Regions from separate parts of the Sinorhizobium sp. NFACC03 genome, predicted to be linked through region 1. Evidence: predicted binding sites of a transcription regulator. Region 1 holds the regulator's gene; each other region holds the start of a gene.
The links. The regulator LexA, encoded in region 1, represses DNA repair genes until DNA is damaged. The targets are predictions, from matches to a motif close to TGTTCNNNNTGTGTTCNG.

Region 1 (3,107 bases):
GTGTTCTTGCGCACGAATTCGGTGAAGAAGTCGGTGTTGGAGAAGTTGACGACCAGAGCCTTCGAGCCTGTGAGGTCCACGCCGAACGCGACAGCCGGCCACTGGCGGCCACGGTCGAGCTGCAAGGCCCGCTGCGGCTCGATCGATTTCCAGTCGGCATTGCCAATCGAAAGAAACGCCAGGTTCGCCGATCCTCTCGGATAGAAGCCGATTCGAAGGATCATTCCGCCGTCGTAGCTCGTCGCCGCATAGCACGAGCCGCCCAAGGACGGATCGGAGCCCACCGTCCAAGCATTGACCTCCTTCCAGATATTCGAACGCCCTTCTTCAGCAGAGGCCGCTCCCGCCGCCACCAACAGACAGAGAACCGCCAACGACAATCTACGCATGCAATCACCCCATTTTTCCCGCAAAGTTATCGTTTTTTTACTACCTGTCGAGACGTGCGACATCTTCACAACACGGATTTGTGCACGCCCGTAGCGAGGCCGCGACTTGGCGCAACCCATGCGATTGCGGCAAGGACGGCGCGCCAGGCTGAGGCGGCTTCGCCGCTGCGTGCCCCTGGCGCAAAACGGCCACAGCCTGCACCCAAAGAGCTGTTGAACACATGACAGTGATCGCCAAGCTTGCTGGACTTCGGAACGAAAGCGCGGTTCACATCGTTAACCGCCCCGTAGTCCCACCCTTGCATCAAAGTGGACGATCACCGTGCTTGCCGCCCTGCTTCTCGCTTCGATAGTCGCATCGCCTAATATGCCTGACGTCAAGCTCAGCGCCGCCACGGTGGACGAACTTCAGACCGATTTCGAGAGCGCCGTGCCATGCCATCAGATCGATGGACGCAAGGTGTGGAAGGGTGCGATCGCGTTCTACATCCAGTCGTTCGTCTATGATGGCGACAGGCCGGTCGCGACCGATGCGGCGGATGCCGTACTTCCAGAAGACAACAGCGCCGAGACGGTGAAGGAATTCGAAGACGCGTGCGCCGCCACGCAGCCGGCCTAGCCTCTTTGCACAAAAACGCTCGCGATTCGTTCGAATCGCCGTGCCGTCGCGTAATGCGCTACGCCGCCGCCCTCCGTTTGGGCACGATCATCGCCCAAGCCGCTCTGCTCCCGTAAAAGTGACCAATCGACACGCACAGACGCGCCAATTGTCTGAGTTCACGGAATTTTAGGCACTTGCGGAACACATATGGAACAGATAGTGTCTGTTCTTGATTTGTTTCACGCCTCTGGGAGCGACGTGCCATGCTGACCCGCAAGCAACAGGAATTGCTTCTCTTCATTCACGAACGCATGAAGGAGTCGGGCGTCCCACCATCTTTCGATGAAATGAAGGATGCGCTCGACCTGGCGTCGAAGTCCGGCATTCACCGCCTGATCACGGCACTCGAAGAACGCGGGTTCATTCGCCGTCTGCCGAACCGGGCTCGCGCGCTCGAGGTCATCAAGCTTCCGGAGGCTTACGCATCCAGCCAGCAGCAGCCCCGCCGCGGCTTCTCGCCCAGCGTGATCGAGGGCAGCCTCGGCAAGCCGCCAGTGGCCGCTCCTGCCGCACCGCCGAAGCCCGCGCCCGTGGCCGACAACACATCGGTTTCCGTGCCGGTCATGGGCCGCATCGCTGCCGGTGTGCCGATCTCGGCCATCCAGAACAACACGCACGACATTACCGTTCCGCTCGACATGATCGGCAACGGCGAACACTACGCTCTCGAAGTCAAGGGCGATTCGATGATCGAAGCCGGCATCTTCGACGGCGACACCGTGATCATCCGCAATGGCAATACGGCCAATCCCGGCGATATCATCGTGGCGCTCGTGGATGATGAGGAAGCGACGCTGAAGCGCTTCCGGCGCAAGGGCGCATCGATCGCGCTCGAAGCCGCGAACCCTGCCTACGAAACAAGGATTTTTGGGCCCGATCGGGTGAAGATCCAGGGCAAGCTCGTCGGGCTGATCCGCCGCTACCACTGATTCCGAGGGAAACCAGGCATCCGACCGAGCCTCGCCACCGCTTGCGGCTGCGAGGCTCTGTTTATTGAAGGCGACCTGAAGGCACGCCTCTTACTCGTGGATGGTGTACTCGCCGAGCTCGCAGAGGTCCTGCATGTCTTCGGTCGTATCGAGGCCGGAGCCTTCTTCGAACTCGAAGCGCATGTCGTACTTGCAGACCTCCCGGCCGTCGGCGATAGTGATCTCCATGTCTTCCCCTGGGTTCAGCACCTGCCGGCCGAAAACATCGTCTTCCCACTCGTTGACGCCCACAGGCGACGTATAGAAGTTCGTCAGCACTGCGCCCGTGTTGTTCTTCAGCTTGAAAACCAGATCCTCTGCCTGCGCCTCAAATGTGGTCGCAGCGATGAGGGCCAAGGCCGTCAGGACAAGTTTCGTCTTCATATATGCCATTGCCTCCGTTTTGATGATGACGGACGCTACCGATGCGGCTGATGTCAGCGGAGTCATCGTTCCCCCTCTACCGATTTCACCGAAGCGATAAGATCCAACGGATAGCTAATGGACGTGGCTTGCGCGGGCGTGTGGCACGCCTGAGCGAACGCTTCCTGGGCGTCGCAACCCGAAGCAAGCAGAGGAAAGCAGTCGTTTCCACCCCTGCTTGAAGTATCGCTACCCGCTCCCCCGAGCGGTCGACATTGCCAAACCTTCTACCTGTGGAAAGCACACAAACCACAAATTCGCATTGTGTTTTTCGGAAAATGCCTCTTGCGGATTTTCTGCAATCATTCTAAATCCGCGCCAACGCTCGGTTATCCGAGCTGTGAGGCCTCGTGGCGGAGTGGTGACGCAGAGGACTGCAAATCCTTGTACCCCGGTTCAATTCCGGGCGAGGCCTCCAAAAAATCTCCACGCTATTAAAGAGTGCTGCGGCAATGCCTTCCGTTGAAGGCATTGGGTTCCTGCAATTTTTGACGTCAGCACCAGGGCGTCGCGTGTCCTGTCCACGGCCGTACCAGCCCCTCGGATACGAGCACGCGCCCGATGGACTGGTCGCCCCGCGTAACCAGCCGCAGCTTTTCGCCGGCCTTGGCATCCTGACGACCGCCCGCCGTTTCCAGCCTGAAGTCACCCGCATTCAACAATTCG
Region 2 (3,107 bases), on a different contig from region 1:
GCTCGCGACCGAGAGCACCTCGCGCGAGAAGCCTCGAACCATGGCCAGGATTGCGGAAAACAGGGCGACGCCGAGAACGATACCGTCGAGAATTGTAATGGGCATTTTGTCCTTACTCCGGACCCGGTTCGTCCGGGTCTCCTCAAGCCTATCCGCCATCGGCCCTGCTTGACGTTCAGGGCATCTTCAGCCTCTTCGCGGCCCCTACAGCGCCGCGCGTCCTTTCGGGCGCGCAAAGGTCGCTGTAGCGCCCAGACCTGCTGCATAATTTTGTCCTTAAATCGATCCTGATCTAAGGAATTATGCAGTAGTGGACGGTCTGCGACACCCGCATCTTCAATCTTCGTCCTCCACCGGTCTCAGCGCGTTTCGCGATCCCGCGATGCGCGCCACCAGATCCGGCAGGCTTTCCATTTCGCTCCATCGGCCATTGCCGTTTTTCGGCAATTCGGTGGACGCGGACGGCAGGACCGCCTGCGAGAACCCGAGTTTCTCGGCTTCCTTAAGGCGTTGTGCGGTATGCGCAACCGGCCGGATGGCGCCCGACAAGCTGACTTCGCCGAAATAGACGCAATCCGCCGGAAGGGCAAGCCCGGCAAGCGATGAAACCAGTGCGGAAGCCACAGCTAGATCGGCGGCCGGCTCGGAAATGCGGTAACCGCCGGCGATATTGAGATAAACGTCGTGCTGGCCGAGGCGTACGCCGCAATGGGCTTCGAGCACAGCGAGGATCATCGATAGGCGGGCCGAGTCCCAACCGACGATAGCGCGCCGCGGCGTACCGAGCGAGGTCGGCGCGACGAGCGCCTGCACTTCGACAAGAATGGGGCGGGTGCCTTCCATGCCGGCAAAGACTGCCGCACCCGGCGATTTCTCGTTGCGTTCGCCGAGGAACAGTTCCGACGGGTTGGCGACCTCCCGCAAACCCTTGTCAGACATTTCGAAGACGCCGATCTCGTCCGTCGGGCCGAAGCGGTTCTTGACGGTGCGCAGGATGCGGTAGTGGTGGCCGCGGTCGCCTTCGAAGTAAAGCACCGCATCGACCATGTGTTCGACAACGCGCGGGCCGGCAATCTGGCCCTCCTTGGTGACGTGACCGACGAGCACGACGGCGGTGCCCGTCTGTTTGGCGAAGCGGATCATCGCCTGCACCCCGGTGCGCACCTGGGTGACGGTGCCGGGCGCCGAATCGACGATGTCGCTCCAGAGCGTCTGGATCGAGTCGATGATCACCAAATCGGGGCGCTTGCCTTCCGAAAGCGTAGCGAGGATGTCCTCGACATTGGTCTCTGCGGCAAGCAGCACGTCGCTATCGGCAGCACCCAGGCGCTGGGCGCGCAGACGCACCTGAGCAACGGCCTCTTCACCGGAGACATAGATGACGCGGTGCTTGCGGCGCGAAAGTGCGGCGGCCGCCTGCATCAGCACCGTCGATTTGCCGATGCCGGGATCGCCGCCGACGAGCAGCGCGGAGCCGCGCACGAAGCCGCCGCCAGTCACCCGATCCAATTCCGAAATCCCGGTCTGGATACGCGGCGCGTCCTCGATCTCGCCGGAAAGCGTGGTGAGCGCCACCGGGCGGCCCTTCTTCGGCGCGCGCGTCGGACCGCCGCCGATGCCCGCTGTCGGATCGTCTTCGATGATCGTGTTCCACTCGCCGCAGCCTTCGCATTTGCCCGCCCAGCGGGTGTGGACGGTGCCGCAGTTCTGGCAGATGAATTGGGTACGGGCTTTCGCCATCAGGATCGGACTTTCGAAATCTGGGAGCCGCCGGCACACATGCGAGGCGATGCCGCCGACGACAGGAGAATCATCTTTGTCGTCACATAATGCCGCGGATCGCGGAACAAAAGGTGAATTTAGCGAGGGCTGCAAGGAATTCACGGGAAAGCCACGTCAGACGGCGCCGACATAGTTCCTGACGTAACGATGCCCGAGGCTGGTCAGCAGCTCGTAGCCGATGGTTCCGCCGGCGCGCGCCACGTCGTCAATGGCGATGTTTCGGCCGAAAAGCTCGATGTAATCGCCCGGCCGCGCTGCACCGGCCGGCAGGTCGGTGACGTCGAACAGGCTGAGGTCCATGGTGACGCGCCCCACATGCGGCACGCGCTTGCCGTGCAGGAAGCCGAATGCACCTGATGGCGTTGCCTGCCGTAGAGTCACGCCGCCGCCGGACACCGAACGATGGTAGCCGTCGGCGTATCCGACAGCGACGGTGGCGATGCGGCTGTCCCTGTCGAAGCGGGCGGAGGCGCCGTAGCTCGCCGTGCCTCCGGCCGCGACCTCGCGGATCTGGATGATCCTGGCTTCGGCGGTTACCACCGGGGTCATCGGGTTGATGGCATCGTTGACCGCCTCGCCGCCATAGACGGCAATGCCCGGCCGGGTGAGCTCGAAGTGATAGTCGGCGCCCAGGAACACACCGCCGGAATTGGCAAGGCTTGCATCGACACCCTCATAGGCAGCTATCGCTTCGCGGAAGCGCCCGAGCTGGTAGGCGTTCAACGGGTGCTGCGGTTCGTCGGCACAGGCGAGGTGGCTCATGATCAGGACTGGCGAGAAGCTTGCGGGTCGCGCCGGGTCATTGGCAAGCGCCACGGCGGCCTCGACCGAGAGGCCCAACCGGTTCATGCCGGTATCTATATGCAGCACGCAGGGGTGGTCGCCGCGCTCGGAAAGAGCCGCCATGAACACCGCAAGCTGCTCGTCGGAATTGATGATCGGCACCAGGTCATTGTCGAAGAAGAGCTCTTCGTTGCCCGGCCACATGCCCGCGAGAATGTAGATGCGGCCCTCCGGAACGAGGGGGCGCAGTTCCGCACCTTCCTCGGCATTGGCGACGAAGAAGTCGCGCGCACCGGCGGCATAGAGGGCAGGGGCTGCATCATCGATGCCGAGGCCATAGGCGTCCGCTTTCAGGACCGCTGCCGCCCGCGCCTTGCCGGAGCGGGCATTCATCGTCCGCCAATTGTCGGCAAGCGCACCGAGATCGATCGTGAGGCGGTTGGAGGCGGAAAGAAATTCTGGGGGGAGCATGCCGGACACTCTTCGTGGACGATACGAAGAGCAATACAGCCAACGGCCCATGGTCGCAAATGCTCGCCTGT
Region 3 (3,107 bases), on a different contig from region 1:
CTTGAAGGAGAGCAAGATCGATGTGCGATGCCTGTGTGATGGAAACGGTGAAGGCGCGCATGCTGTCGCGCCGCAGCTTCTTCAAAGCCGCTGCAGTTGGAACCGCCAGCCTCGCCGCCGCGAGCGTCGGTGCAGCACCCCCGGCATTGGCTCAGGGACATAGTAGCGTCACGGACTTGACCCACGAACTGCACGAGGATTTCCCGACCTTCTTCGGCCAGCAGCAGTTCTTCCGCGAGCAAAAGTTCAGCTACGCCAAAGAAAAGTTCAATCTGTTCGAACTGCGCATAAACGAACACACCGGCACCCATGTCGATGCGCCCCTGCACTTCTCCGCCGATGGCCTGTCGGTCGCCGAGCTGCCGGTGGAAAAGCTCGTCGTGCCGCTCTGCATCGTCGATATCCGCGAGAAGGCAACGGCCGACGCCGATGCGCAGGTGACGCCCGACGACCTCAAGGCCTGGGTCGCCGCCAATGGCGAGATCCCGGAAAACGCCTGCGTCGCCATGCTTTCGGGCTGGGGCGCGCATATGGGCACGGAGAAATTCCGCAATGCCGATGGCGGCGGCAAGTTGCACTTCCCCGGCTTTCACGCCGAGGCGGCGAAGTATCTCATCGAGGAAAGCAAGGCCGCCGGCATTGCCGTCGACACACTTTCGCTCGACCATGGCCCCTCACCGGATTTCGCCACGCATTATGCCTGGCTGCCCGCGGGCCGCTGGGGGCTGGAGGCCGCCGCCAATCTCGACAAGCTGCCGGCCAAAGGCGCGACGCTCATTCTCGGCGCGCCGAAGCATCGCGGCGGCACCGGCGGCCCGGCGCGCGTCTTCGCCCTTGCTTGATCCATACTCTTCAATCCGGCGGCGCAGGGCCGCCGGCAACACCATGCAGGAGAGCCCATGAGCACCGTTACGCCGCCGAAGAACCCGGAAGCCGACCCGCGCGTCAAAGCCGTGTTCGACGATATCCGCGCCACGCGCAAATCCGATTTCATCAACAATATGTGGCTGTGGCTCGCCTTCGACCCGGGCCTGCTGGAGCAGACCTGGGGCGACGTCAAGGCGGTGATGGCAACGCCTTCTGCGCTCGATCCGCTGGTGAAAGAGATGCTCTATATCGCCGTGTCCGTCACCAATGGCTGCGGCTACTGCGCCCATTCCCATACGGCCGCGGCAAGGGCGAAGGGCCTGAGCGATGCCGAGCATGCGGACCTCTTGCGGGTGATCTCGCTCGCCGCCCGCACCAACCAGCTTGCCACAGCGCTGCAGGTCCCGGTCGATACCGTCTTTGATAAGACGGCGGGATAAAGCATACCGCGCAAAAGTGCGCAGCGGTTTTGCGATACGACATGCGACAAATCAAAACGTGCGACCAAGAATAAGCGGTCTCGAAATCGCCTGTCTTTCCACAGGCTTGGTGCGGCTGGCGCAGAAAACGGAATAAAAGAAGAACATCCTTTCTGGCCTTTCCCCCCCGAATCACTACATTGAGCCGCATGATGAGTGGTTTCGACGACATTCCTTTCTTCGATGAGGAGCCGGCGCCGCGCAAGCAGCCGCCAGCCCCCGGAGGTATCCCCGCCGCCGGCGGTATTGCCGCGCGCGCCATGGCTGCGCGCGATCGCGCCCAGCCGCGCCCGGATTATCTCTCCGGCCTCAACCCGGAACAGGCCGAGGCGGTCGAAACGCTTGACGGTCCCGTGCTTGTGCTTGCCGGCGCCGGCACCGGCAAGACCCGCGTGCTGACGACCCGCATCGCCCACATCCTTTCGACCAACCGCGCCTTCCCTTCGCAAATCCTTGCGGTGACCTTCACCAACAAGGCGGCGCGCGAGATGAAGGAGCGCATCGGCGTGCTCGTCGGCCATGCGGTCGAAGGCATGCCCTGGCTCGGCACCTTCCACTCGATCGGCGTCAAGCTGCTCCGTCGCCATGCCGAGCTCGTCGGCCTGCGCTCCGATTTCACCATTCTCGACACCGATGACGTGGTGCGGCTGATCAAGCAGCTCATCCAGGCCGAAGGCATCGACGACAAGCGCTGGCCGGCCAAGCAGTTCGCCGGCATGATCGACGGCTGGAAGAACAAGGGCCTCGATCCCGCGCAGATCCCTGAGGGTGACGCCCGCGCCTTTGCCAACGGCAAGGGCCGCGAACTCTACGCCGCCTACCAGAACCGGCTGCTGACACTGAACGCCTGCGACTTCGGCGATCTGCTCCTGCACCCGATCCGCATTTTCCGTAACCATGCGGACGTGCTGAAGGATTATCACGACAAGTTCCGCTACATCCTCGTCGACGAGTACCAGGATACCAACACGGCGCAGTACATGTGGCTGCGGCTCTTGGCCCAGCGGCCGAAGGGCGTTCCGCAGAATGTCTGCTGCGTCGGCGACGACGACCAGTCGATCTATGGTTGGCGCGGCGCGGAAGTGGACAACATCCTGCGCTTCGAGAAGGATTTCCCGGGCGCCAAGGTCATCAAGCTCGAGCGCAACTATCGCTCGACGGAGCACATCCTCGGTGCCGCCGGCCACCTGATCGCCCACAATGAGGGCCGTCTCGGCAAGACGCTCTTTACCGACCGCACCGATCCGGATGATGAGAAGGTGCAGGTGCACGCCGCCTGGGATTCCGAAGAGGAGGCCCGCGCCGTCGGCGAGGAAATCGAACAGCTGCAGCGCAAGAGCCACAAGCTCAACGACATGGCGATCCTGGTGCGCGCATCGTTCCAGATGCGCGAGTTCGAAGACCGCTTCGTCACGCTTGGCCTCAACTACCGCGTCATCGGCGGCCCGCGCTTCTACGAGCGCCTCGAAATCCGCGATGCGATGGCCTATTTCCGCCTCGTCTGCCAGCCGGCCGACGACCTCGCCTTCGAGCGCATCGTCAACACGCCGAAGCGTGGCCTCGGTGACACCACCGTGCGCACCCTGCACGACTATGCCCGCGCTCGCGATATCCCGATGCTGGCTGCCGCCAGTGACATCATCGAGACCGACGAGTTGAAGCCGAGGGCGCGGAAAGCCCTCTTCGACGTCGTCACCGATTTCCGCCGCTGGCAGAGCCTGCTGGAAACCACCGTGCACACCGAGCTTGCCGAGCAGATCC
Region 4 (3,107 bases), on a different contig from region 1:
GAGGCCGATCTCGGCCCGGTCGAAGTGCTGGTCAACAATGCGGGCATCACCCGCGACGCGATGTTCCACAAGATGACGCCCGAGCAATGGGGCGAGGTGGTCGGCACCAACCTCACCGGTCTCTTCAACATGACGCATCCGATCTGGTCCGCCATGCGCGACCGCGGTTTCGGCCGCGTCATCAACATCTCGTCGATCAACGGCCAGAAGGGCCAGATGGGCCAGGCCAACTATTCGGCGGCCAAAGCCGGTGATCTCGGCTTCACCAAGGCGCTTGCCCAGGAAGGTGCGGCGAAGGGGATCACGGTCAACGCCATCTGCCCGGGTTATATCGGCACGGAAATGGTGCGGGCGGTGCCGGAGAAAGTGCTGAACGAGCGGATCATCCCGCAGATCCCGGTTGGCCGCCTCGGCGAGCCGGAAGAAATCGCCCGCTGCGTTGTGTTCCTGGCCTCCGACGACGCCGGCTTCATCACCGGCTCGACGATTTCGGCGAATGGCGGACAGTTCTTCGTCTGACCTTTTGATCTCATCATTGCTTTGAACGGCGCCCTTCGGGGCGCCGTCTTTGTGTAGGGCGGAGAGAAGAGACGCCTGTTGCCCCGGCATTTGAATCCCGAAATCGCGCACGTGAATCTGCTGCCGGCGCGCGGCGCAGACACTATATCTTGTGGAGAACAAAAGCGGAATGATGCCCGTACCACGAGTCGCCATCGGATCCTCCCGTATTGGTCGAGGGTGCTCGGTGCGATTCTCATTCTCTCTCCCCAGCGAATCTCCGATGAATTTCGTTAAAAATTTTCTAGGCTTTCCAGAGTCTTGGATTCGGAATCCTTTGACCTGTCTGGCAATGGGACAGCCAGGATTGAGGCGAGTCGTGGGCTCTAACACACGCGCGCGGCGTCAGATTCAGCATGTGGTGCAACGTTTGGTGTTGAAATCTATATGTAGTCGTGAACATACAGTGAATCGCGATGAGTCTTCGATTCGTCGCCGATTCGTTCCATGGCTGTTCCCGTTCTCGATTGCGCCAACCACAACAGGTGGTGCAATGGGCTGAGAGACGCCGAACGATGGTTTTAGTTGTCGGCGCCCCTTGCGTTTGGCTCGGTGCGTGGGCATGTGTTTGCCGCCAGCGTGAAAAGACGCTGTCGTAATTTCTGAATGCCCGGGATCGATGACGTGTCCGTTCACCCCATGATCCTGAGCGGCCGCGGCGTAACCGCGGTGCTCGGGCCAACCAATACCGGCAAGACGCACTACGCGATCGAGCGCATGATCGCGCATGACAGCGGCGTCATAGGCCTGCCGCTGCGCCTCCTGGCGCGCGAGGTCTATACGCGCCTGGTCGAAAGGGTCGGCCATCACAATGTCGCGCTGATCACTGGCGAGGAGAAGATTACTCCGCATCGCGCCCGCTATTCGGTCTGCACCGTCGAAGCGATGCCGAGGGAGACGACCGCGTCCTTCGTGGCGATCGACGAAGTGCAGCTTGCAGGCGATCTCGAGCGCGGTCACATCTTCACCGACCGGATCCTGCATCTGAGGGGGCGTGGCGAGACGCTGCTTCTGGGGGCTGCAACGATGCGGCCGATCCTGGAGCACCTCCTGCCCGGCATTACCGTCGTCGAGCGGCCGCGCATGTCGCAACTGCTCTATGCCGGTTCGAAGAAAATCACCCGCCTGCCGCATCGCTCGGCGATCGTCGCCTTCTCGGCCGACGAAGTCTATGCGATCGCCGAACTGATCCGTCGCCAGCGCGGCGGCGCCGCCGTCGTGCTCGGCGCGCTTTCGCCGCGCACGCGCAATGCGCAGGTGGCGCTCTATCAGGAAGGCGACGTCGAATACATGGTGGCGACCGACGCGATCGGCATGGGTCTCAACCTCGACGTCGATCACGTCGCCTTCGCGCAGGACCGCAAGTTCGACGGCTACCAGTTTCGCAACCTGAACCCGGCGGAACTGGCGCAGGTCGCCGGGCGCGCCGGGCGACATCTGCGTGACGGAACGTTCGGCGTCACGGGTCGCGTCGATCCTTTCGACAACGAGCTCGTTCATCGCATCGAGTCGCACGAGTTCGATGCGGTCAAGGTGCTGCAATGGCGCTCGAAGGCGTTCGACTATTCCTCGCTTACCGCCTTGAAGAAGAGCCTCGATGCCGCGCCGAAAGTTCCCGGCCTTGCCCGGGCGCTACCTGCGGTAGACCAGCAGGCGTTCGAGCATCTGGCCCGCTACCCGGAGGTCGTCGACATTACGACCAATGCCGAGCGCGTCGAAAAACTATGGGAAGCCTGCGCGCTGCCGGACTATCGGCGCATCACGCCCGCCCAGCACGCCGATCTGATCTCGACGATCTACGCGGATCTCGTTCGCCGGGGTACGGTGAACGAGGACTTCATGGCCGAACAGGTCAGGCGTGCCGATCACACCGACGGTGAGATCGACACACTTTCGGCGCGAATCGCGCAGATCAGAACCTGGACCTATGTGTCGAACCGGCCGGGATGGCTGGCCGATCCGACACACTGGCAAGAAAAGACGCGGGAAATTGAAGATCGATTATCCGACGCACTACATGAACGGTTGACGAAACGCTTTGTTGATCGCAGGACATCTGTGCTCATGAAGCGCCTGAGAGAGAATGCTATGCTGGAAGCTGAAATCAGTGTGAATGGTGATGTCTTCGTCGAAGGACACCACGTAGGACAACTAACCGGTTTCCGGTTTACGCTGGCGACCGGCGGCGACGGCCCGGATGCCAAGGCCGTGCAGGGCGCTGCCCAGAAGGCGCTGGCGCTCGAGTTCGAGGCGCGGGCCGCACGTCTGCACGCCTCGGGCAACAACGACCTGGCGCTTTCGTCGGATGGTCTCGTGCGCTGGCTCGGCGATCCCGTCGCCCGTCTGGCAGCGAGCGACCATGTCATGCGTCCGCGCGTCATCCTGCTTGCCGACGATCAGCTGCAGGCGAACGCCCGCGAGCATGTCGTGGCGCGCATCGAGCGTTTCGTGAACCATCACATCGGTACGGTGCTGAAGCCGCTCGACGATATCTCGCGCGCTGAAGACCTCGAAGGCCTCGCCAAGGGCCTTGCCTTCCAGCTCGTCGA

Region 2: radA (DNA repair protein RadA) is a predicted target of LexA. The motif match lies at 1,843-1,860, and genes of this name have one in related genera.
Region 3: BLU35_RS16030 (ATP-dependent helicase) is a predicted target of LexA. The motif match lies at 1,436-1,453, and genes of this name have one in related genera.
Region 4: BLU35_RS13795 (helicase-related protein) is a predicted target of LexA. The motif match lies at 1,000-1,017, and genes of this name have one in related genera.

The regions. Positions count from the first base shown of each region.
Region 1 is NZ_FMXF01000002.1:301,375-304,481, reverse strand. Features, by position in the region: gene BLU35_RS06870 (hypothetical protein) at 1-380, opposite strand, end outside; gene BLU35_RS06865 (hypothetical protein) at 712-1,008, shown strand; gene lexA (transcriptional repressor LexA) at 1,254-1,979, shown strand; gene BLU35_RS06855 (hypothetical protein) at 2,070-2,402, opposite strand; tRNA gene BLU35_RS06850 (tRNA-Cys) at 2,786-2,859, shown strand; gene BLU35_RS06845 (thermonuclease family protein) at 2,936-3,107, opposite strand, start outside.
Region 2 is NZ_FMXF01000001.1:807,268-810,374, forward strand. Features, by position in the region: gene BLU35_RS03925 (CvpA family protein) at 1-105, opposite strand, end outside; gene radA (DNA repair protein RadA) at 337-1,740, opposite strand; gene alr (alanine racemase) at 1,897-3,036, opposite strand.
Region 3 is NZ_FMXF01000011.1:114,475-117,581, forward strand. Features, by position in the region: gene BLU35_RS16020 (cyclase family protein) at 21-842, shown strand; gene BLU35_RS16025 (carboxymuconolactone decarboxylase family protein) at 900-1,307, shown strand; gene BLU35_RS16030 (ATP-dependent helicase) at 1,496-3,107, shown strand, end outside.
Region 4 is NZ_FMXF01000009.1:4,799-7,905, reverse strand. Features, by position in the region: gene BLU35_RS13800 (beta-ketoacyl-ACP reductase) at 1-519, shown strand, start outside; gene BLU35_RS13795 (helicase-related protein) at 1,198-3,107, shown strand, end outside.